4 regions of the Bradyrhizobium sp. WSM1417 genome follow, and region 4 is predicted to be linked to each of the others. Evidence: predicted binding sites of a transcription regulator. Region 4 holds the regulator's gene; each other region holds the start of a gene.
What was found. Region 4 encodes PhoB, which activates phosphate uptake and scavenging genes when phosphate is short. Its sites were predicted from a motif close to TGTCATNNANCTGTCAT; they were not measured.

Region 1: BRA1417_RS0120875 (DUF47 domain-containing protein) is a predicted target of PhoB. The motif match lies at 2,017-2,033, and genes of this name have one in related genera.
Region 2: BRA1417_RS0130175 (UDP-2,3-diacylglucosamine diphosphatase) is a predicted target of PhoB. The motif match lies at 1,822-1,838, and genes of this name have one in related genera.
Region 3: BRA1417_RS0136085 (YdcH family protein) is a predicted target of PhoB. The motif match lies at 2,425-2,441, and genes of this name have one in related genera.

What each region holds. Positions count from the first base shown of each region.
Region 1 covers NZ_KI911783.1:4,362,292-4,367,249, reverse strand. Annotated here, with positions in the region: gene sugE (quaternary ammonium compound efflux SMR transporter SugE) at 1-311, shown strand, start outside; gene BRA1417_RS0120880 (inorganic phosphate transporter) at 304-1,311, opposite strand; gene BRA1417_RS0120875 (DUF47 domain-containing protein) at 1,328-1,972, opposite strand; gene BRA1417_RS0120870 (branched-chain amino acid ABC transporter permease) at 2,131-3,099, opposite strand; gene BRA1417_RS0120865 (branched-chain amino acid ABC transporter permease) at 3,101-3,964, opposite strand; gene BRA1417_RS0120860 (ABC transporter substrate-binding protein) at 4,037-4,958, opposite strand, start outside.
Region 2 covers NZ_KI911783.1:6,123,682-6,128,639, reverse strand. Annotated here, with positions in the region: gene BRA1417_RS0130190 (cytochrome c) at 1-477, shown strand, start outside; gene BRA1417_RS0130185 (Lrp/AsnC family transcriptional regulator) at 502-747, opposite strand; gene thiD (bifunctional hydroxymethylpyrimidine kinase/phosphomethylpyrimidine kinase) at 877-1,677, shown strand; gene BRA1417_RS0130175 (UDP-2,3-diacylglucosamine diphosphatase) at 1,862-2,674, shown strand; gene BRA1417_RS0130170 (glycosyltransferase family 1 protein) at 2,688-3,731, shown strand; gene BRA1417_RS0130165 (threonine/serine dehydratase) at 3,795-4,778, shown strand; gene BRA1417_RS0130160 (caspase family protein) at 4,851-4,958, opposite strand, start outside.
Region 3 covers NZ_KI911783.1:7,372,863-7,377,820, forward strand. Annotated here, with positions in the region: gene BRA1417_RS0136075 (EAL domain-containing protein) at 1-691, opposite strand, end outside; gene BRA1417_RS0136080 (NAD(P)/FAD-dependent oxidoreductase) at 894-1,997, shown strand; gene BRA1417_RS0136085 (YdcH family protein) at 2,161-2,340, opposite strand; gene BRA1417_RS0136090 (YdcH family protein) at 2,668-2,874, shown strand; gene BRA1417_RS0136095 (hypothetical protein) at 2,993-3,199, shown strand; gene BRA1417_RS0136100 (hypothetical protein) at 3,223-3,474, shown strand; gene BRA1417_RS0136105 (GGDEF domain-containing protein) at 3,475-4,248, opposite strand; gene purE (5-(carboxyamino)imidazole ribonucleotide mutase) at 4,390-4,878, shown strand; gene BRA1417_RS0136115 (5-(carboxyamino)imidazole ribonucleotide synthase) at 4,875-4,958, shown strand, end outside.
Region 4 covers NZ_KI911783.1:448,920-453,877, reverse strand. Annotated here, with positions in the region: gene pstA (phosphate ABC transporter permease PstA) at 1-497, shown strand, start outside; gene pstB (phosphate ABC transporter ATP-binding protein PstB) at 494-1,315, shown strand; gene phoU (phosphate signaling complex protein PhoU) at 1,326-2,042, shown strand; gene phoB (phosphate regulon transcriptional regulator PhoB) at 2,066-2,773, shown strand; gene BRA1417_RS0102295 (GcrA family cell cycle regulator) at 2,992-3,504, opposite strand; gene BRA1417_RS0102290 (aspartate aminotransferase family protein) at 3,960-4,958, shown strand, end outside.

The DNA.
Region 1 (4,958 bases), 3.9 Mb from region 4:
CCTGGAGCATCCTGTTCGTCGCCGGTCTGCTGGAGATCTCCTGGGCGATCGGCCTCAAATATACCGAGGGGTTCACCAAGCTCGTTCCGTCGGTTCTCACGCTCGGCGCCATGGCCGGCAGCATCATCCTGCTGGGGCTCGCCCTCAAATCGCTGCCGATTGGAACCGCTTATGCGGTCTGGACCGGCATCGGCGCGGTCGGTACCGCGACGCTCGGTATCGTCCTGTTCGGCGAGCCGGCCACCGCGTTCCGCCTCGCCAGCATCGGGCTGATCGTCGCCGGGATTGTCGGGCTGAAGCTGGTTACCTGAGGAAGATCTTGACCGCCCACCAGCTCAGCGCGGCGACGATGGCCGAGGCCGGCATCGTGATCACCCAGGCATAGACGATCGAGCTGGCGACGTTCCAGCGCACCGCCGAGAGGCGGCGAGCGGCGCCGACGCCGACGATGGCCCCGGTGATGGTGTGGGTGGTCGAGACGGGAACGCCGAGGAAGGTCGCCATGAACAGGGTCGCGGCACCGCCGGTCTCGGCGCAAAAGCCCTGCATCGGGGTCAGCTTGGTGATGCGCAGGCCCATGGTGCGGACGATGCGCCAGCCGCCCATCAGCGTCCCCATCGCCATCGCCGCCTGGCACGAGAGCACCACCCAGAAGGGCACGAAGAATTCGCCGCCGAGCTGGCCCTGCGAATAGAGCAGCACGGCGATGATGCCCATGGTCTTCTGCGCGTCGTTGCCGCCATGGCCGAGCGAATAGAGCGAGGCGGAGGCGAATTGCAGGATGCGGAAGGCGCGATCCACGGCAAAGGGCGTGGAGCGCACCGAAGCCCAGGACACGATCGCAACCAGTACCATCGCGAGCAGGAAGCCGACGAGCGGAGACAGCACGATGGCGATCACCGTCTTGGTCAATCCGCTCCAGACCGCCGCCGAAAGGCCGGCCTTGGCTACGCCTGCACCAAACAAGCCGCCGATCAATGCATGCGACGAGGACGATGGGATGCCGAGCGCCCACGTCACCAGGTTCCAGACGATGGCGCCGACCAGCGCCGCGAAGATCACCTGGGCATCCACGATCGCAGGATCGATGATGCCGGTGCCGATGGTCTGGGCGACGTGCAGCCCGAACACCATGAAGGCGACGAAATTGAAGAACGCGGCCCAGAACACCGCGTATTGCGGCCGCAGCACGCGGGTCGAGACGATGGTCGCGATCGAATTGGCGGCGTCGTGCAGGCCGTTCAGGAAGTCGAACAGCAGCGCGACGGCGATCAGTCCGACCAGGACGGGAAGACCCAACGCAACATCCACGGCGCGGTCCCCTGCCCTAAACTTGCTCGATGACGATGCTGTTGATCTCGTTCGCGACGTCGTCGAAGCGGTCGGCGACCTTCTCGAGATGATCGTAGATCTCTGCGCCGACGATGAAATCCATCGCGTTGCCGTTGCGATGCTTGAGGAACAGTTCCTTCAGGCCGATATCATGGAGATCGTCGACGCGGCCTTCCAGCTTGCCCAGCTCTTCCGTGATCGCGGTCAGCATGGCCACGTTCTGGCCGATCTTCTGCATCAGCGGCAGCGCACGGCCGACCAGATTGGCGCATTCGATCAGAAGCCCGCCGATCTCCCGCATCGGCGGCTCGAAGCTGCGGACCTCGAACAGCATCACGGCCTTGGCGGTCTGCTGCATCTGGTCGATGGCGTCGTCCATCGAGGTGATCAGGTTCTTGATGTCGCCGCGGTCGAACGGGGTGATGAAGGTACGGCGCACCGCCGTCAGCACCTCACGGGTGATGTTGTCGGCATCGTTCTCAAACTGGTTGACGCGCTGGCAATAGACCGGCGTCTCCTCGCCCCCGTTGAGCATGCTCTGGAGCGCGATCGAGCCCTGGATCACGGTCTGGGCGTGGCGGTCGAACAGATCGAAGAACCGTTCTTCCTTGGGCAGGAAAGCGCGAAACAATCGCATCATGGGAGAGAGACTACCGGTTGGATTATGGCCTGGCCCAAGCGGGCCGTCATGAAACTGTCATAGACCATTTTCGATCCACGCGCGTGCCACCTCACGCCCGTGGAGCCGGATCATCCACCGCTTTCGCGCGTCAACACATCTTCTATTATATCAATAACTTACAGCGACCGCCGGAAGTAATGCGCGATTTCGCCGATGACGCCGCGGCGGAAGGTGAGCACGCAGATGACGAAGATCGAGCCCTGGATCACGGTCACCCACTGGCCGAACCCCGCCAGATATTGCTGCATGGCGATGATCACGAAGGCACCGACCACGGGACCGAACACGGTTCCGAGTCCGCCGACCAGCGTCATCAGCACGACTTCGCCTGACATCGACCAGTGCACGTCCGTGAGCGAGGCGTTTTGCGCCACGAAGACTTTCAGCGCACCGGCAAAGCCGGCCAGCGTGCCCGACAGGACGAAAGCCAGGAACTTGTACTGATCGGTCCGGTAACCCAGCGAGATCGCGCGCGGCTCGTTCTCGCGGATTGCCTTGAGCACTTCGCCGAACGGCGAGTTGATGATGCGGAAGATCAGCAGGAAGCCGGCGAGGAAGCCCACCAGAACCACGTAGTAGAGCACGGTTGGCTTGGTCAGATCGAAGACGCCGAACATGCGTCCCTGCGGGATGCCCTGGATGCCGTCTTCGCCATGGGTGAACGGCGCCTGGAGGTAGATGAAGTACAAAAGCTGCGACAGCGCCAGCGTGATCATCGAGAAATAGATGCCCTGGCGGCGGATCGAGATATAGCCCGTGATGAGCGAGAGCACGAAGGCACCGGCGACGCCGACGAGGATGCCGAGCTCCGGCGGCAACGCCCACACCTTCAGCGCATGCGCGCTGCAATAGCCGGCTGTGCCTAAGAACATCGCATGGCCGAAGGACAGCAAACCGCCGTAGCCGATCAGCAGGTTGAAGGCGCAGGCGAGCAGCGCGAAGCACAGCGCCTGCATCACGAAGAACGGGTAGACTCCCGTGAATGGCACCGAAGCCAGCAGCAGCGCCATCACCACGAACACGATCATCTCGTCGCGGATCGTGCGTGGGGTTACCGGCAGCGTGTCGTCCGTCAAGGCTGTCATATCAGGCCGCCCTTCCCGTCAATCCCGTTGGCTTCACCAAGAGCACCAGCACCATCAGCACGAACACGACGGTGTTGGAGGCCTCGGGGTAGAAATATTTGGTCATGCCCTCGATCACACCGAGCGCAAAGCCGGTGATGATGGAGCCCATGATCGATCCCATGCCGCCGATCACCACCACCGCGAACACCACGATGATCAGGTCGGCGCCCATCAGCGGCCGCACCTGGTTGATCGGCGCCGACAGCACGCCGGCGAGCGCGGCCAGGCCGACACCCAAACCATAGGTCAGCGTGATCATGCGCGGCACGTTGACGCCGAAGGCGCGCACCAGCGTCGGGTTTTCAGTCGCCGCGCGCAAATAGGCGCCGAGACGCGTCTTCTCGATCAGGAACCAGGTCGCAATACACACGATCAGCGAGAAGATGACGACCCAGCCGCGATAGATGGGCAGGAACATGAAGCCGAGATTCATGCCGCCCTTGAGCTGGTCCGGAATGGCGTAAGGCATGCCAGAGGAGCCGAAATAGTTCTGGAACACGCCCTGCACGATCAGCGCAATGCCGAAGGTCAGGAGCAGTCCGTAGAGATGGTCGAGCCCCGTCAGCCATTGCAGCATGGTCCGTTCCAGGATCATGCCGAAGATGCCGACGATGATCGGGGCCAACAGCAACGCCCACCAGTAGTTGATGCCGCCGATGTTCAGCAGGAAGTAGGCGACGAACGCGCCCATCATGTAGAGCGCACCGTGGGCGAAATTGATGATGTTGAGCATACCGAAGATCACGGCAAGCCCGAGACTGAGCAGCGCGTAGAACGAGCCATTGATCAGTCCCACCAGTAGCTGAGCGTAAAGAGCCTGCATCGATCCCGCACCCGGTCCCTTCGGCGTTCCCTGAAAGTCGCCCGCAGGCCTGATGGCCTGCGGGCGGTTAGCTTACTTCTTCAAGAGCGCGCACTTGCTCTCGGACAGCGGCGTGAAGGCCTGGTCGCCCGGCACGGTGCCGACCAGCTTGTAGAAATCCCACGGTCCCTTGGACTCGGAGGGCTTCTTCACCTCGAACAGATAGGCGTTGTGGATGGTGCGGCCGTTGGGCTGGATCTCGCCCTTGCCGAACAGATCGTCTTCCGTCGGCATCGACTTCATCTTCTCGACGACCTTGGCGCCGTCATGCGGGTTGCCGCCGAGCGCTTCCAGTGCCTTGAAATAGTGACGCACGCCCGCATAGACGCCGGCCTGCACCATCGTGGGCGGCGCGTTGTTCTTCATCTTCTCGGCGAAGCGCTTCGAGAACGCCCGGGTCTGGTCGTTCATGTCCCAGTAGAAGGTCTCGGTGAAGTTGAGGCCCTGTGCGGTCTCGAGCCCAATCGCCTTGACGTCGGTGAGAAACAGCAGCAACGCCGCGAGCTTCTGGCCGCCCTTGACGATGCCGAACTCGGCCGCCTGCTTGATCGTGTTGGTGGTGTCGCCGCCGGCATTGGCAAGGCCGATGATCTTGGCCTTGGAGGCCTGCGCCTGCAGCAGGAAGGACGAGAAGTCCGGCGTGTTGAGCGGGTGCTTGACGCCGCCGACCACCTTGCCGCCATTTGCGGTAACGACAGCAGTGGTGTCGCGCTCCAGCGCCGCGCCGAAGGCGTAGTCGGCGGTCAGGAAGAACCAGGTGTCGCCGCCGGCCTTCACCAGCGCCTGACCGGTGGTGTGGGCCAGCATGTAGGTGTCGTAGGTCCAGTGCACCGTGTTGGGCGAGCACTGCGCGTTGGTCAAATCCGAGGTCGCCGCGCCCGAGTTGATGTAGACGCCGTTCTTTTCCTTGATGACGTTGTTGACCGCCAGCGCCACGCCGGAATTCGGCACGTCG
Region 2 (4,958 bases), 5.7 Mb from region 4:
CGCGACCACGACGTGCGCTTTCCGTTCAACATCCGGCGCAACGTCGGCATCTGGAAATTCTTGTTTCTGGACGGCAAACCCTTCGTCGCCGACGGCACGAAGTTGCCGCAGTGGAATCGCGGCGCCTATCTCGTCAACAGCTTTGGCCATTGCGCGGAGTGCCACAGTCCACGCAATGCGCTCGGCGGCATCATCGCCGGACAACGCTTCGCCGGCGGTCCCAATCCGGAAGGCGAGGGGTGGGTGCCCAACATCACCCAGAAGGGCCTTCGCGAGTGGAGCGCGAAGGATATTGCGTATTTCCTGAAGACCGGCGAATTGCCCGACGGCGACAGCGTCGGCGGCGCGATGACGCGGGTGATCAAGAACACCTCGCAATTGCCGGACGACGATCTCGCGGCGATGGCGGACTATCTCAAATCGCTGCCGCCGGTGGACGGTCCGCCGCGCCCCAAGCGCAAGGAGGGCGGCGCCTGATCAGGCCCGCCCTTTTTCGGACGGTCAACTCGCGCCAAACGCCTTGAAGGTGATGATGGTGAGGGTGTCCTGGATGCCGGGCAGCACCTGCACCTTCTCGTTGACGAAGTGGCCGATATCGGTGTCGTTGTCGACGTAGAACTTCACTAGCAGGTCGTATTGACCGGCCGTGGAATAGATCTCGGAGGCGATCTCGGCTTCGGCAAGCGCATTGGCGACCACATAGGATTGACCGAGCTTGCATTTGATCTGGACGAAAAAGGGAACCATCGCGTTCACTCCGAAAGCATATCTGGCGGCTAATAGGCCAAACCCGGCCGGATTTAGCAAGCGAACTTGCTGGGCTGGGGGCGGCGCGCTAGGACGGGCCATGGCTTCGAAAACGCGGAAAATCGCCCCATGACGCCCCCCGTCGCGCTGACCATTGCCGGCTCCGATTCGAGCGGCGGCGCCGGCATCCAGGCCGACCTGAAGACCTTTGCCGCGCTGGGCGTTTTTGGCGCGTCCGCCATCACGGCGCTGACGGCGCAGAACACCCGCGGCGTCACCGGCATTCACGCGGTGCCCGCCGAATTCGTCACCGCGCAGATCGACGCGGTGTTTTCCGATCTCGAGGTCGGCGCGGTCAAGATCGGCATGGTGGCGCAAACCGCCAGCATCGATGCGATCGCGGCCGCGCTGTCGCGCTGGGCGCCCCGGCATATCGTGCTCGATCCCGTGATGGTGGCGACATCGGGCGATCGCCTGCTCGCGTCCGATGCCGTCGACGCCCTGCGCATCAAGCTGATGCCGCTGGCCTCGGTGATCACACCCAATCTGCCCGAGGCCGCGGCTCTGCTCGGCGAACCGGTCGCGGCCAGCGAGGCCGAGATCGAGAGCCAGGGGCGCCGTCTGCTGGCGCTCGGCTGCCGGGCGGTCCTGATCAAGGGCGGGCACGGCGCGGGCGCCGAGAGCATCGACTATCTCGTCGATGCCAGCACCACGATCGCGCTCGCCGCGCCGCGCGTTGCCACTCGCAACACCCATGGCACCGGCTGCTCGCTGTCCTCGGCGGTCGCCGCCGGGCTCGCCAGGGGCGAGGATCTCGAGCGCGCCGTGCGCAACGCCAAGACCTGGATCAGCGCCGCGATCGCGGCCGCCGATCGCTTCAGCGTCGGCCACGGCCACGGCCCGATCCATCATTTCCATAAATTCTACTGACGTCGCTCGCGAGCGCGCCGCAGCTCCGGGTTCTTGCGGAGGGCGCTGCGACGCCATGTCGCCTGATTGTCGCATGCGACTGATATTCGCGGGGTGGGCGAGGCAAGCGCGATTCGTATCCGAAGGTGCCTCAAAGGTTCAATTGGTCATCCCCCTGTCACGGGACATTGTTACAGGCTGGCGCATGGGAAGTTACGATGTGAGTGACGAGAGCCCCGAGCGGCGCTTTCGCACGTTGTTCATCTCCGACGTTCATCTCGGAGCCCGCGGTTCTCAAGCCGACCTACTGCTCGACTTCCTGCGTTTCCATGATGCCGATACGATCTATCTCGTCGGCGATATCGTCGACGGCTGGGCGCTGAAATCGAGCTGGCACTGGCCGCAATCGCATAACGACCTGGTCCAAAAGCTTTTGCGCAAGGCGCGCAAGGGCGCCAAGGTCATCTACATCCCCGGAAATCACGACGAATTCCTGCGCAACTATTACGGCACGCATTTCGGCGGCATCGACGTGGTCGAGAACACCGTCCACACCGGCGCGGACGGCAAGCGCTATCTCGTCATCCACGGCGACATCTTCGACCTCGTGGTGCAGAACGCACGCTGGCTCGCGCATCTCGGCGACAAGGCCTACGACTTCGCGATCCAGCTCAATCGCTTCGTCAACTTCTTCCGGCGCATGTTCAAGGTGCCCTATTGGTCGCTGTCGCAATGGGCCAAGCAGAAGGTCAAGAACGCCGTCAACTATATCGGCGCGTTCGAGCAGGCGCTCGCCACCGAAGCGCGGCGCCACGACGCCGACGGCGTGATCTGCGGCCACATCCACTACGCGGTGATCCGCGACGAGGGCGGCATCCGCTACATGAATTGCGGCGACTGGGTCGAGAGCTGCACGGCGCTGGTCGAGCACGACGACGGCCATTTCGAGATCATCACCTGGGCGGACCAGGCCGAGAAGCCGGCACAGGTCCCGCAGGTCGCAGCCAGAGCCGCATGACAAAGGCAGCCTGATGCGCATCCTGGTCGCGACCGACGCCTGGCACCCGCAAGTCAACGGTGTGGTTCGGACGCTGACCAAACTTGCGGACGCCGCCAAAAGCCTCGACGTCGAATTCTCGTTCCTGACGCCGCAATCGTTCCGCACCTTTGCGATGCCGAGCTATCGTGACGTGCGGCTGGCCATGCCGCGGCCGGGCAGAATCGCGAAGCTGATCGAAGAGGCGCACCCCGACAGCATCCACATCGCGACCGAGGGGCCGATCGGCCTGATGGTCCGCCGCTATTGCCGCCAGCGCAAGCTGCCCTTCACGACCAGCTTCCACACCCGCTTTCCCGAATATGTCCGCGCCCGCGTGCCGGTGCCGGGCTCGCTGATCTGGCGGGCGCTGCGCCGATTCCACAGCCCCAGCCGCGCCGTGATGGCGGCAACGCCCGCGCTCGCCAGCGAGCTGACCGAGCGCGGCTTCGACAATGTCGCGCTGTGGCCTCGCGGCGTCGACACCCATCTGTTCCATCCCCGCGCGATCGATCTGTGCCTGCCGGCGCCGGTGTTCCTCTCGGTCGGAAGGGTCGCGGTGGAGAAGAATCTCGAGGCGTTCCTCGACCTCGACCTGCCCGGCACCAAGGTGATCGTCGGCGACGGCCCGGCGCGTGTCGCGCTGGAGGAGGCCTATCCGGACGCGATCTTCCTCGGCGAAAAGCACGGCGAGGAACTGGCGGACATTTACGCCGCCGCCGACGTCTTCGTGTTTCCGAGCAAGACCGACACGTTCGGCCTGGTCCTGCTCGAAGCGCTCGCGAGCGGCCTGCCGGTCGCGGCGTTTCCGGTGAAGGGGCCCCGCGACGTGATCGGCGACGCGCCGGTCGGCGCGCTCGATCACGATCTGCGCAGCGCCTGCTTCGCCGCGCTCGACATCTCCCGACAGGACTGCGTCGAATTCGCCGCCAACTACACCTGGGAGGCCTCGGCCCGGGCCTTTGTCGACAGCATTTTGGCGGTCGGCGCCGTGATGCCCGGCCGGAACGGGGCGGAGCCGGCGCGATTCGTCGCCTGAGAGCCCAGAATGCTCGCGCGGAGATGCCTTGCCCGCGCCTCATCCGCCGCGATAACATCAGGCATGACAGAACAGCTCCTCCCGATCGGCCCTGCCGATATCGATGCCGCAGCGCGCGTGATCGCCCCCTTCGCCGTCCGCACGCCGCTGTTGTCCTTTCCCGTGCTCAACGAACGCGTCGGCGCAAAGGTCTATCTCAAGCCGGAGATGCTCCAGCGCACCGGCTCGTTCAAGTTCCGCGGTGCCTTCAACAAGGTCGCCTCGATCCCGCAGGACAAGCGCGCCGGCGGCGTGGTCGCGTTCTCCTCCGGCAACCATGCCCAGGGCGTGGCGGCGGCGGCAAAGATCCTCGACATGCAGGCGACCATCGTGATGCCTGCGGATGCGCCGTCGTCGAAGCGCGAGCGTACCAAATCCTACGGTGCCGAGGTCGTGCTGTACGACCGCGACCGCGACGACCGCGAGGCGATCTCGCGCGGCATCGCCGAGAAGCGCGGCGCGACGCTGGTCAGGCCCTACGACGATCCCTTCGTGATCGCCGGCCAAGGCACCGCCGGCCGCGAGATCGCCGAGGACATGGCGGCACTCGGTCTCGCGCCCGACATCGTGGTCGCCCCGGCCTCCGGCGGCGGTCTGATCGCCGGCGTTGCAACGGCTGTGAAGGCGCGTTTTCCGCTGGCGCAAATCGTCGTCGCCGAACCCGAGGCATTCGACGATCACGGCCTGTCGCTGACCGCAGGTCATCGCGAGCCGCACGGGCCGGCAGGCCGCACCATCTGCGATGCGCTGATGGCCCTGATTCCCGGCGAGATGACGTTTGCAATCAACAGCAAGCTGCTCGCGCGCGGCGTCACCGCGTCGGACAAGGAAGTCGGCGCGGCCGTCGCGTTTGCCTATCGCGAGCTGAAGCTCGTGGTGGAGCCGGGCGGAGCGGTGGGTCTTGCCGCGCTGCTTGCGGGACGACTTGATGTTGCCGGCAAGAACGTCGTCATTGTGCTTTCAGGCGGCAATGTCGATGCCGATCTGTTTTCCGAGCTGGTGGCCTGATAATCTAATCTTCTGATATGAAGAAGGGCAGAGCGTCACCGCTCTGCCCTTGTTATGTGTGGCCGACCGCGATCAGTGCATGAAGCCGCGGTGGTTGTTGCCGCCGTTACCGCCCTGGCTCTGGTTCATCGACTGCCGGAAGTTGTTGCCGCCATTGTTGACCATGCGATTGGTCTCATT
Region 3 (4,958 bases), 6.9 Mb from region 4:
CATCTTCGATGTTCTTCGCCGCCACGCAGGCCGGCACGTTGTCCAGCAATGTTTCCAGGAACTGCTTGGTGGAGGCGAGCTGCCGCGACAGTCTGCGTTGCTCGCTGACGTCCAGATGCGTCGTCACCGAGCCGCCATTTGGCAGCACGAAATATTTCACCAGGATGGCCCGCCCGTCCGGCAGTTCGGTGATCAAGCCGTTGGTGCTTGCCGCCTTCTCGTAGAACTCGTCGTTGGAGGCGGCGCCGAGCACCCCGCGCTTGCGTCGCAGCTCAAGGAGTTCGTAGCCGTCCATGTTGGCCCAGAGATCCGACCGCGCCAGGCCGTAAATCTCGATATAGCGATCGTTGCAGAAGATGATGCGCCGCTGCGCATCCGTCATCACCACGCCCTGGTTGAGATTGTTCATCGCGGAGGAGACAAAGGCATTGCGCCGCAGCTGCAGACGCCTGGTCCGGCGCAGCGAGGAATGGATCCACAGCGCGATCGCGGCGAGGAACGAGCAAATCACGACGCCCGCGATCAGGGCTTCCCAGATCACGTTGGGATCAAGCTCGCCGAGATAGCTCGGAGGGCTGAACCTGTCCGAGAGGGCAAAGGCGCGCGCAGGCGCCGCCGCTGCGGCCAGGCACACGACGGCCTGCACCGCAATCGGAAGCGCGCTGCCCGCGTGCCAGTTCTTCTCAGCCATCAGCCACCCGCGATTTCAACGTCGGATTGTCTGGCCTCGCGGGTTTGGATCGGGTAAACGCCTGTCCGCGCAACGGAAAAATGTGGCATCAAATACGGCAATTGCCCTGACATGATAAATTCTTCCTTAACGGAAAACGCCCCCGCGCCGCCGTCCCCAGGCGTGGGGCCATCGTCGCTTCGAGCGGACGTCCTGCACAACCATGGATAGGGTCGACTGCGTCGTCATCGGAGCTGGCGTGATCGGGCTCGCGGTGGCTCGAAAGCTGGCGCAAGCCGGGCGCGAGGTGATCGTGCTCGAGCAAGCCGAGGCCATCGGCACCATCACCTCCTCGCGTAACAGCGAGGTGATCCATGCCGGCATCTACTACCGCGCCGGAAGCTGGATGGCGCGCATGTGCGTCGACGGCAAGCACGCGCTCTACCGTTACTGTTCCGAGCGCGGCATCCCGCACAGGAATTGCGGCAAGCTGATCGTCGCGACCAATCCGAAAGAGACCGAGAAGCTGCAATCGATCAAGGCGCATGCCGAGGCCAATGGCGTGCTCGACATGCAGCTCCTCGCGGGCGATGCGGCATGTGCACTGGAGCCGGCGCTCGCCTGCGACGCCGCGCTGCTGTCGCCGTCGACCGGCATCATCGACAGCCACGCCTACATGCTCTCGCTGCGCGGCGAAGCCGAGGACGCGGGCGCGGCCTTCGCGTTTCACACACCGCTGATTCGTGCCAAGGCGAGCGCCGGCGTGATCGAGATCGAGGCGGGCGGCGAAGCGCCGATGACACTGCAATGCAGCCTCCTCGTCAACGCCGCCGGGCTCTCGGCGACCACGGTGGCGCGCAACATCGAGGGCATGCCGCTGGAACGGATCCCGACGGCCTACCTCGCCAAGGGAAACTACTTCAGCTGCAATGCCAAGGCACCGTTCTCGCGCCTGATCTATCCGGTGCCCGAGCCCGGTGGGCTAGGGGTGCATCTGACGCTGGACATGGCCGGGCAGGCCCGTTTCGGCCCCGACGTCGAGTGGATCGAGACGATCGACTACGAGGTCGACCCGTCACGCGCCGAGCGCTTCTACCCGGCCATTCGCAAATACTGGCCGACGCTGCCTGACGGTGCTCTCATGCCGAGCTATTCGGGCATTCGCCCGAAGATCGTGCCGCCGGCGGTGGCCACGCAGGACTTCTTGATGCAGGGCCCGCGCGATCACGGCGTCGAAGGCCTGATCAATCTGTTCGGCATCGAGTCGCCCGGATTGACGTCATCGCTCGCGATCGCGGATCACGTTGCCGAGCTCGCAAACATCTAGCGCTCAAAGCGAACTGAAGTCCGGTCACACGCAAAGAACCGCGTCCAGACAAGACGCTGGAGCCGCGCAATCCTTGCACGGTGTGGCACCTTGCAAGGATGAGCGCAAAGGCTCTCATCCCTGCTTGAAGGGTGCGATCAACTCTACGCTGATACGGGGGTTACTAGTGGAGCGTGTCGCCGTGCCTGAGACGCTCGATCTGGTCCTTGACCATCAACTTCCGGCGCTTCAACTCAACAATTTGCAGGTCGTCTGTTGAAAGGTGCACGAGAGCTTCGTGCAATTCGTTTTCGAGAGTTTTATGCTTCCGTTCCAATTCAACCAGATGTGCCTGAATTGTCATTCGAAACCTCCTCGGTAGGGGTGAACCTTGGATTCGACCGGACGACGAAGTGTACATCACCGATTCGTTCTGTCGATGGGTATCCGTCGTCGCACTGTCATTTTTGAAAATTCATAAGTAACGAAGCGTGAGTAAGGGAACCACGCGGGAAAAATCCGTGATATCAATGCGATTGCGCAACGTCGGAGCGACCGCAGAAATATCCCGCGGGAGATCGACGCGGGACAGCCCGAGATCGCTTGCGATCACGGCGCGCAAGGACGATAGTTTCCACAGGGCATCCACAGCCTTAATCTCACGCCTATCGGTTTTTCGGCCACCGCAGACATGACCAATGAAGATGCGCGCGAACTCGAATCCGAGCTCGCCCGGTTGCACCAGGAACACCGAGATCTTGATGCGGCGATCGATGCACTGCATCAATCGCCCGCCCCCGACCTGTTGCGGTTACAGCGGTTGAAGAAACGCAAGCTGTTGTTGCGTGACCGTATCGCGTTCATCGAAGACCAGATCACGCCCGATATCATCGCCTGATCCACAGGAGGACAGCTCACGGCGCCCCGCCGCATGTGAATCCGCTTGACTCGAAAGGAACAAAATAAGAACATTTGGGCACCACCGCCCCCGGGAAAACCGTCCAAGGAAAACGCAGATGTCGGCAGCCGCCCTTCTCGACAACGGCCATTATGAACAAGCCTGTGATCAGGCGATCGCGATGTGCGACGGCAATCTGCGCAGCACCATCAAGGCGCTGATCATGGCCAATGAATATCTGGAGGCCGAGCTGGAGGAATTGCAGGCGGCGGTTTCCGCAGGTTGCATTCCGGAGACCTCGCGCAGCAAGAGCAGCGCCGCCTAAGCTGTCAGCTATCGGAGCCGACCATGTCCGATGTCACCTATTACGTTGCATTACCTTTCCTGACCGACGAGGACGGCTCGCCGGTCGCAGGTGCGGCCGAGGAATGCCAGAGCGCGGCGGCCGCGTTACGGCGCGCCGAGATCATGTCGCACGGCACCGGCCACACCGGCGCGGTCGCGTTCAGCCGCAGCGGCGATCCCATGACCGGCGAATTCGGCGACGCCAAACTGCTCCGCAGCTTCGGCAACGTACCGAAAGACCTCGGCACCCTTTAGCTAGCTGCTGACGAGCCTGATGCGCGGCTCGTGCCGGCGGTGCGCCTTGCGCACATACATGGCGGCATCGGCCTCCTCCAGGGCCCGCGTGGCGTCGGATTGCACTCCAAGCAGGGCGACGCCGGCGGAAGCACCCGCACTCACGTGCTGGCCGCGAAAGACAAAGGACAATTCGTCGACGGCCTGCTCGAAAGCCGCGGCCTTCGCCTTGGCGTCGGTCTCGCTGAGATTCCAGAGCAGCAGCGCGAACTCGTCGCCGCCGAGCCGGCCCACCACGTCCGAGGCGCGGATCTGCCGCGTCAGCGTGGTGGCAATTGCCTTCAGCACCTCGTCGCCGGCCGCATGGCCGAAGGAATCGTTGATCGGCTTCAGCCGATCGACATCGAGCACGATCAGCGCGCCGCTGGCGCGGTAGCGCTTCATGTAGGCGACGGCGCGAGCGAGCTCGCGTTCGAAGCCGCGGCGGTTCGGAATATCGAGCAGGAAGTCGGTGTCGGCGGCCGCCTCGAGCTCCGCGACCCGCCGCAGCGCCCTCTTGAGCTTGCTCCGGAGCTCGCGGATGGTCGCGTTGATGGCCGGCTTCATGACCTCCTTGGCGCCGTCATCGGCAGACGCTTCGCGCCGCGGCGGTCTGGCCGGACGCCGCGCCGGACGCTTGGCCGGACTCTTGGTCCGACTCTTGGCCAGACGCTTGGGAGCAACTTTGGAGCGGCCGGCGCTGGTTTTCGGGCCCTTTTTGGCCTTCGCAGCGCTCGCCCTTTTTGGTTTCTTCATGGGCATCCTGCTCAATGAAGGCTTGCGGGGATTCACCAAGACAGGATAGTGCATTCCCTTCTCCTTGCCACCGCCTTGCGAGCAACCGGCCGGAACCGCTAATCTGGCCTATCTTCCTGTTTTTCGAGCACAATTGACGTCATGACCGCGCCAATCGCCATCATCATGGGAAGCCAGTCGGACTGGGACACGATGCGGCACACCGCCGACACGCTTGCAGCGCTCGGCGTTGCCGCCGACACTCGCATCGTTTCGGCACACCGCACCCCCGACCGGCTGTTTGCGTTCGCCAAGGGCGCCAAGGGGGCCGGTTACAAGGTCATCATCGCCGGCGCGGGCGGCGCTGCGCACCTGCCCGGCATGGCGGCGGCGCTGACGGAACTGCCCGTGTTCGGCGTTCCCATCGAATCGAGGACGCTCAAGGGTATCGACTCGCTTTATTCGATCGTCCAGATGCCCGCGGGGATCCCGGTCGGCACCCTCGCCATCGGCAAGGCCGGCGCCGTCAATGCGGCGCTGTTGGCGGCCGCCGTGCTGGCCTTGTCCGACCCGGCCTTGTCCGATCGCCTCGCCGCCTGGCGTAAGGCGCAGACCGAGGCCGTGGCCGAACGCCCGGAGGACAAGGCGTGACTGACGCAAAGCACGTGAAGCTGAAGCCCGGCGACACTATTGGCATCCTCGGCGGCGGACAATTAGGACGGATGCTGGCC
Region 4 (4,958 bases):
CGTCGATCATCATCGGCTTGTTTATCTACGGCGCGGTGGTGGTGCCGATGCGCGGCTTCTCGGCGATCGCAGGCTCGCTCGCGCTCGCGGTCATCGTGATCCCGGTGGTGCTGCGCACGACCGAGGACATGCTGCTGCTGGTGCCGAACGCGTTGCGCGAGGCGGCCTCGGCGCTCGGCCTGCCGCGTTCGCTGGTGATCAAGCGGATCGCTTATCGTGCTGCCCGATCGGGTCTCATCACCGGCGTGCTGCTCGCGACCGCCCGCGTCGCCGGTGAAACCGCGCCGCTGCTGTTCACCGCGCTGTCGAACCAGTTCTTCAGCCTCGGCCTGAACAAGACCATGGCGAACCTGCCTGTGACCATCAACAACTTCGTGCAGAGCCCCTATGCCTATTGGAAGCAGTTGGCCTGGAGCGGGGCGCTGCTCATCACCCTGACCGTTCTTGCCCTTAATATTTTCGCGCGCATCCTTGGCGCCGAGAGGACCGCAAAATGAGTGATCTTTCCGTATCGATGAGCGCGTCCGGTGGACTGCCGCACGCGGCGGTGCTGCCCGAGGCGCCCCCCAAGGTGACCGTGCGCAACCTGAACTTCTATTACGGCGAGCACCATGCGCTGAAGAACATCAACCTGACGCTCGGCGCGAACCGCGTCACGGCGTTCATCGGTCCGTCAGGCTGCGGCAAGTCGACCCTGCTGCGCGTCTTCAACCGGATGTACGACCTCTATCCCGGCCAGCGCGCCACCGGTCAGCTCATGCTCGACCAGACCAACATCCTCGACGGCAAGCTGGACCTCAATCTGCTGCGCGCCCGCGTCGGCATGGTGTTCCAGAAACCGACGCCGTTCCCGATGACGATCTACGAGAACATCGCGTTCGGCATCCGTCTCTATGAGAAGATTTCGAAGTCTGAAATGGACGGCCGCGTCGAGAAGGCGCTGCGCGGCGGCGCGCTGTGGAACGAGGTCAAGGACAAGCTCAACGCCTCCGGCCTGTCGCTCTCGGGCGGCCAGCAGCAGCGCCTCTGCATCGCCCGCACCGTCGCGGTGCGGCCCGAGGTGATCCTGTTCGACGAACCCTGTTCGGCGCTCGACCCGATCTCGACCGCCAAGGTCGAGGAGCTGATCCAGGAGCTGTCCGAGGATTACACGATCGCGATCGTCACCCACAACATGCAGCAGGCGGCGCGCGTCTCCGACAAGACCGCCTTCATGTATCTCGGCGAGTTGATCGAGTTCGACGACACCAGCAAGATCTTCACGTCGCCGTCCGACCGGCGCACGCAGGATTACATCACCGGTCGGTTCGGCTAGGAGACGCGAAATGGGTTCTGAACATACCGCAAAGGCCTTCGACACCGACCTCCAGGAACTCACGCGCCTGGTCGCCGAGATGGGTGGCATCGCCGAGCGCATGATCGTCGAGTCCGTCGACGCATTGATCCGCCGCGACGTCCCGCTCGGGCAGCGCGTCGTCGCCATCGACACCGAGCTCGACGCGCTGCAGAAGCGCATCGAGGAGCGTGCGGTGCTCACCATCGCCCGGCGCCAGCCGATGGCGGTCGATCTGCGCGAGATCGTCGGCGCCATGCGCGTCGCGACCGATCTCGAGCGCATCGGCGACCTCGCCAAGAACATGGGCAAGCGCGTCGCGGCGCTGGAGACGGATTTCCATCCGCTCAAGTTGTTCCGCGGCCTCGAGCACATGACCGACCTCGTGCAGCAGCAGGTCAAGTCGGTGCTGGACGCCTATGCCGCGCATGATCTGCCGGCGGCGATGGCGGTGTGGAAGGGCGACGAGGAGGTCGATGCCATCTGCACCTCGCTGTTCCGCGAGCTTCTCACCTACATGATGGAGGATCCGCGCAACATCTCGTTCTGTATTCACCTGATGTTCTGCGCCAAGAACATCGAGCGGATCGGCGACCATGCCACCAACATCGCCGAGACCGTGTTCTACATGATCGAGGGCCAGGCGATCACCGACAAGCGGCCGAAGGGCGACATGACGACCTTCGCCAACACGGTACCGAACACCTGAAGACTTTAAGGAGCGACGACCCGATGGGCGCACGCATTATGGTGGTTGAGGACGAGGAAGCCCTGACCGAGCTTCTCCGCTACAACCTCGAAGGCGACGGCTATGACGTCGAGACGGTGATGCGCGGCGACGACGCCGACACCCGCCTCAAGGAGCACATCCCCGATCTGATCGTGCTCGACTGGATGCTGCCGGGCCTGTCGGGCATCGAATTGTGCCGGCGGCTTCGCACCCGTCCCGAGACCAAGCAGCTCCCGATCATCATGCTCACCGCGCGCGGCGAGGAGAGCGAGCGGGTGCGTGGTCTTGCGACCGGCGCCGACGATTACATCGTCAAGCCGTTCTCGGTGCCGGAGCTGCTCGCGCGCGTGAAGGGCCTGCTGCGGCGCGCGAGCCCGGAGCGCCTCGCCACCGTCCTTGCTTTTGGCGACATCGAGCTCGACCGTGACAAGCGCCGCGTGGCGCGCTCGGGCCGGCCGATCGATCTCGGTCCGACCGAATATCGCCTGCTGGAGTTCTTCCTGGAGCATCCGGGCCGGGTGTTTTCGCGCGAGCAGCTGCTCGACAGCGTCTGGGGCCGCGACATCTATATCGACGAGCGTACCGTCGACGTGCATATCGGCCGCCTGCGCAAGCTGCTCAATCTCGGCCGCGAGCAGGATCCGATCCGCACCGTCCGCGGCGCCGGCTACGCGCTGGATGATCGGTTTGCCAAGGCGGAGCAGGTGTAGGGTTGCAGGCTTGTTTGTTGGCGAGCTGTCCCCGAATTCTTCGACGTCGTCCCGGACAAGCGAGCGCTGATCCGGGACCCATAACCACCGAACGTGGTTTGGCGAAGACTCGGAGTGACCCTTTCGCACGACTACTGCGTGCTCGGAGTATGGGTCCTGGCTTTCGCCAGGACGACACTGAAATTGTTGAACTGTCTTCGCGCGACGACTTGCCGTGATTACCGCGGACCCGGCTTCACCGGTGCGCGGCGCCGATCCGACGCCGGCTGGTACGCGACGCGCGAGTGCTGGGCGCAATAGGGCAGGCCGGACAACGCCCGTCCACCGCAGAAGAAGAAGTCAGGGCTCGAGGGGTCGCCGACCGGCCAGTGACAGGTCGCCTCGTTCAATTCCAGCAGCGACAGCCGCTGGCTCATCGGCACCACGTTGTCGTAGGTGACCGGATCCGGCTCAGCCTCGACCTCGAAGGCCTGCGCCAGCGCGGTGTTGCCGCGCGAGATCGGGCGGCTCACCCGCATCATGTGCTGCGCGGGGCGCGCCTTGCGCGGCCGCGGCGCTGCCGATGATGGGCTCTTGGCGCGGCCCGAAAGGCCGAGCCTGTGCACTTTGCCGATCACGGCATTGCGGGTCACATTGCCGAGCTCCGCCGCGATCTGGCTGGCCGAAAGTCCGGCCTCCCAGAGCTTTTTCAGCTGCTCGACGCGATCATCGGACCAGGTCAAAACCGTCATTGCACCCTTTCCCTCGCTGCGCGCCAGCCATCCTGGGGCCTCGCAGCGAATGCCTAAGCCTTCAAAAACCCGTGCCGCCAGAATCCCTTAAGGCTCGCCGGGCGCGTCTTGAACGCCCGAACGTTTACGCCGGTACATAAGGACTTAAAGATCAGAACCACTGCACGAGATGTCGTATCTGACAATCCAAACGCTACAATATGGCGTGACTCCCGCGCAAGAGTCCGCCGACTCGCTTCCACATGTTCCGTGGCTAAATCTCGCAAAATCGGCACCGCAAGACTACGGATTCAGCGTTTCGCGAGGCTTTCCGGGCGGCATTGACACCCGTTTCACCAGGCCTAAGATAGTCGCACGTGCCGCCCTCAAGAGGCGGCACGTTTCGTTTTCCGGGCCGGTCGATGGTGCGTTGCGCAATGCACGCTCACACCGTCCGCAACATTCAAGTGACTCTCATGACTAACAGCGCAGCGCCGCATTTGCTCCCCGTTTTCGCCAGGTCCGACCTCGGTTTCGAGCGTGGCGAAGGCTGCTGGCTGATCGCGACCAATGGCGAGCGCTATCTCGATTTCACCTCCGGGGTGGCGGTGAATGCGCTCGGCCATGCCCATCCGGCGCTGGTCGCGGCGTTGCAGGAGCAGGCCACGAAGCTCTGGCACATGTCGAACCTATTCCAGAGCCCGGACGGCGAAAAGCTCGCCGCGCGTCTGTGCAATGAAAGTTTTGCGGATTTCGTGTTCTTCTGCAATTCCGGCGCCGAAGCGCTGGAATGCGTGATCAAGCTGGTCCGCCATTATCACTTCTCCAACGGGCATCCGGAGCGCTATCGCATCATCACCTTCGAAGGCGCCTTCCACGGCCGCACGCTGGCGACGCTGGCCGCGACGGGTTCGGCAAAATATCTCGAAGGTTTCGGCCCCCCGATGGAGGGCTTCGACCAAGTTGCGCATGGCGATATCGACGCGGTGAAAAAGGCGATCGGTCCGCAGACCGCCGGCATCCTGATCGAGCCGATCCAGGGCGAGGGCGGTGTGCGTTCGGCAACGCCCGCCTTCCTGAGGGCGTTGCGCCAGCTCTGCGACGAGAAGGGTCTGTTGCTCGCCTTCGACGAGGTGCAGACCGGCATGGGCCGCACCGGCGATCTGTTCGCGTACCGCCGCCTTGGCGTCGAACCCGACGTGATGTCGCTGGCCAAGGCGCTCGGCGGCGGCTTCCCGATCGGCGCCTGCCTCGCGACCGCGGAAGCAGCGTCCGGCATGACGCCGGGCTCGCACGGCTCGACCTTCGGCGGCAATCCGCTCGCGATCTCGGCTGCGAACGCCGTGCTCGACGTCATGCTCAAGCCCGGCTTCTTCGACCACGTGCAGAGGATGTCGCTGCTGCTGAAGCAGAAGCTCGCTTCCGTGATCGACCGCCACTCTGACGTCGTCAGCGAAGTGCGCGGCGAGGGCCTT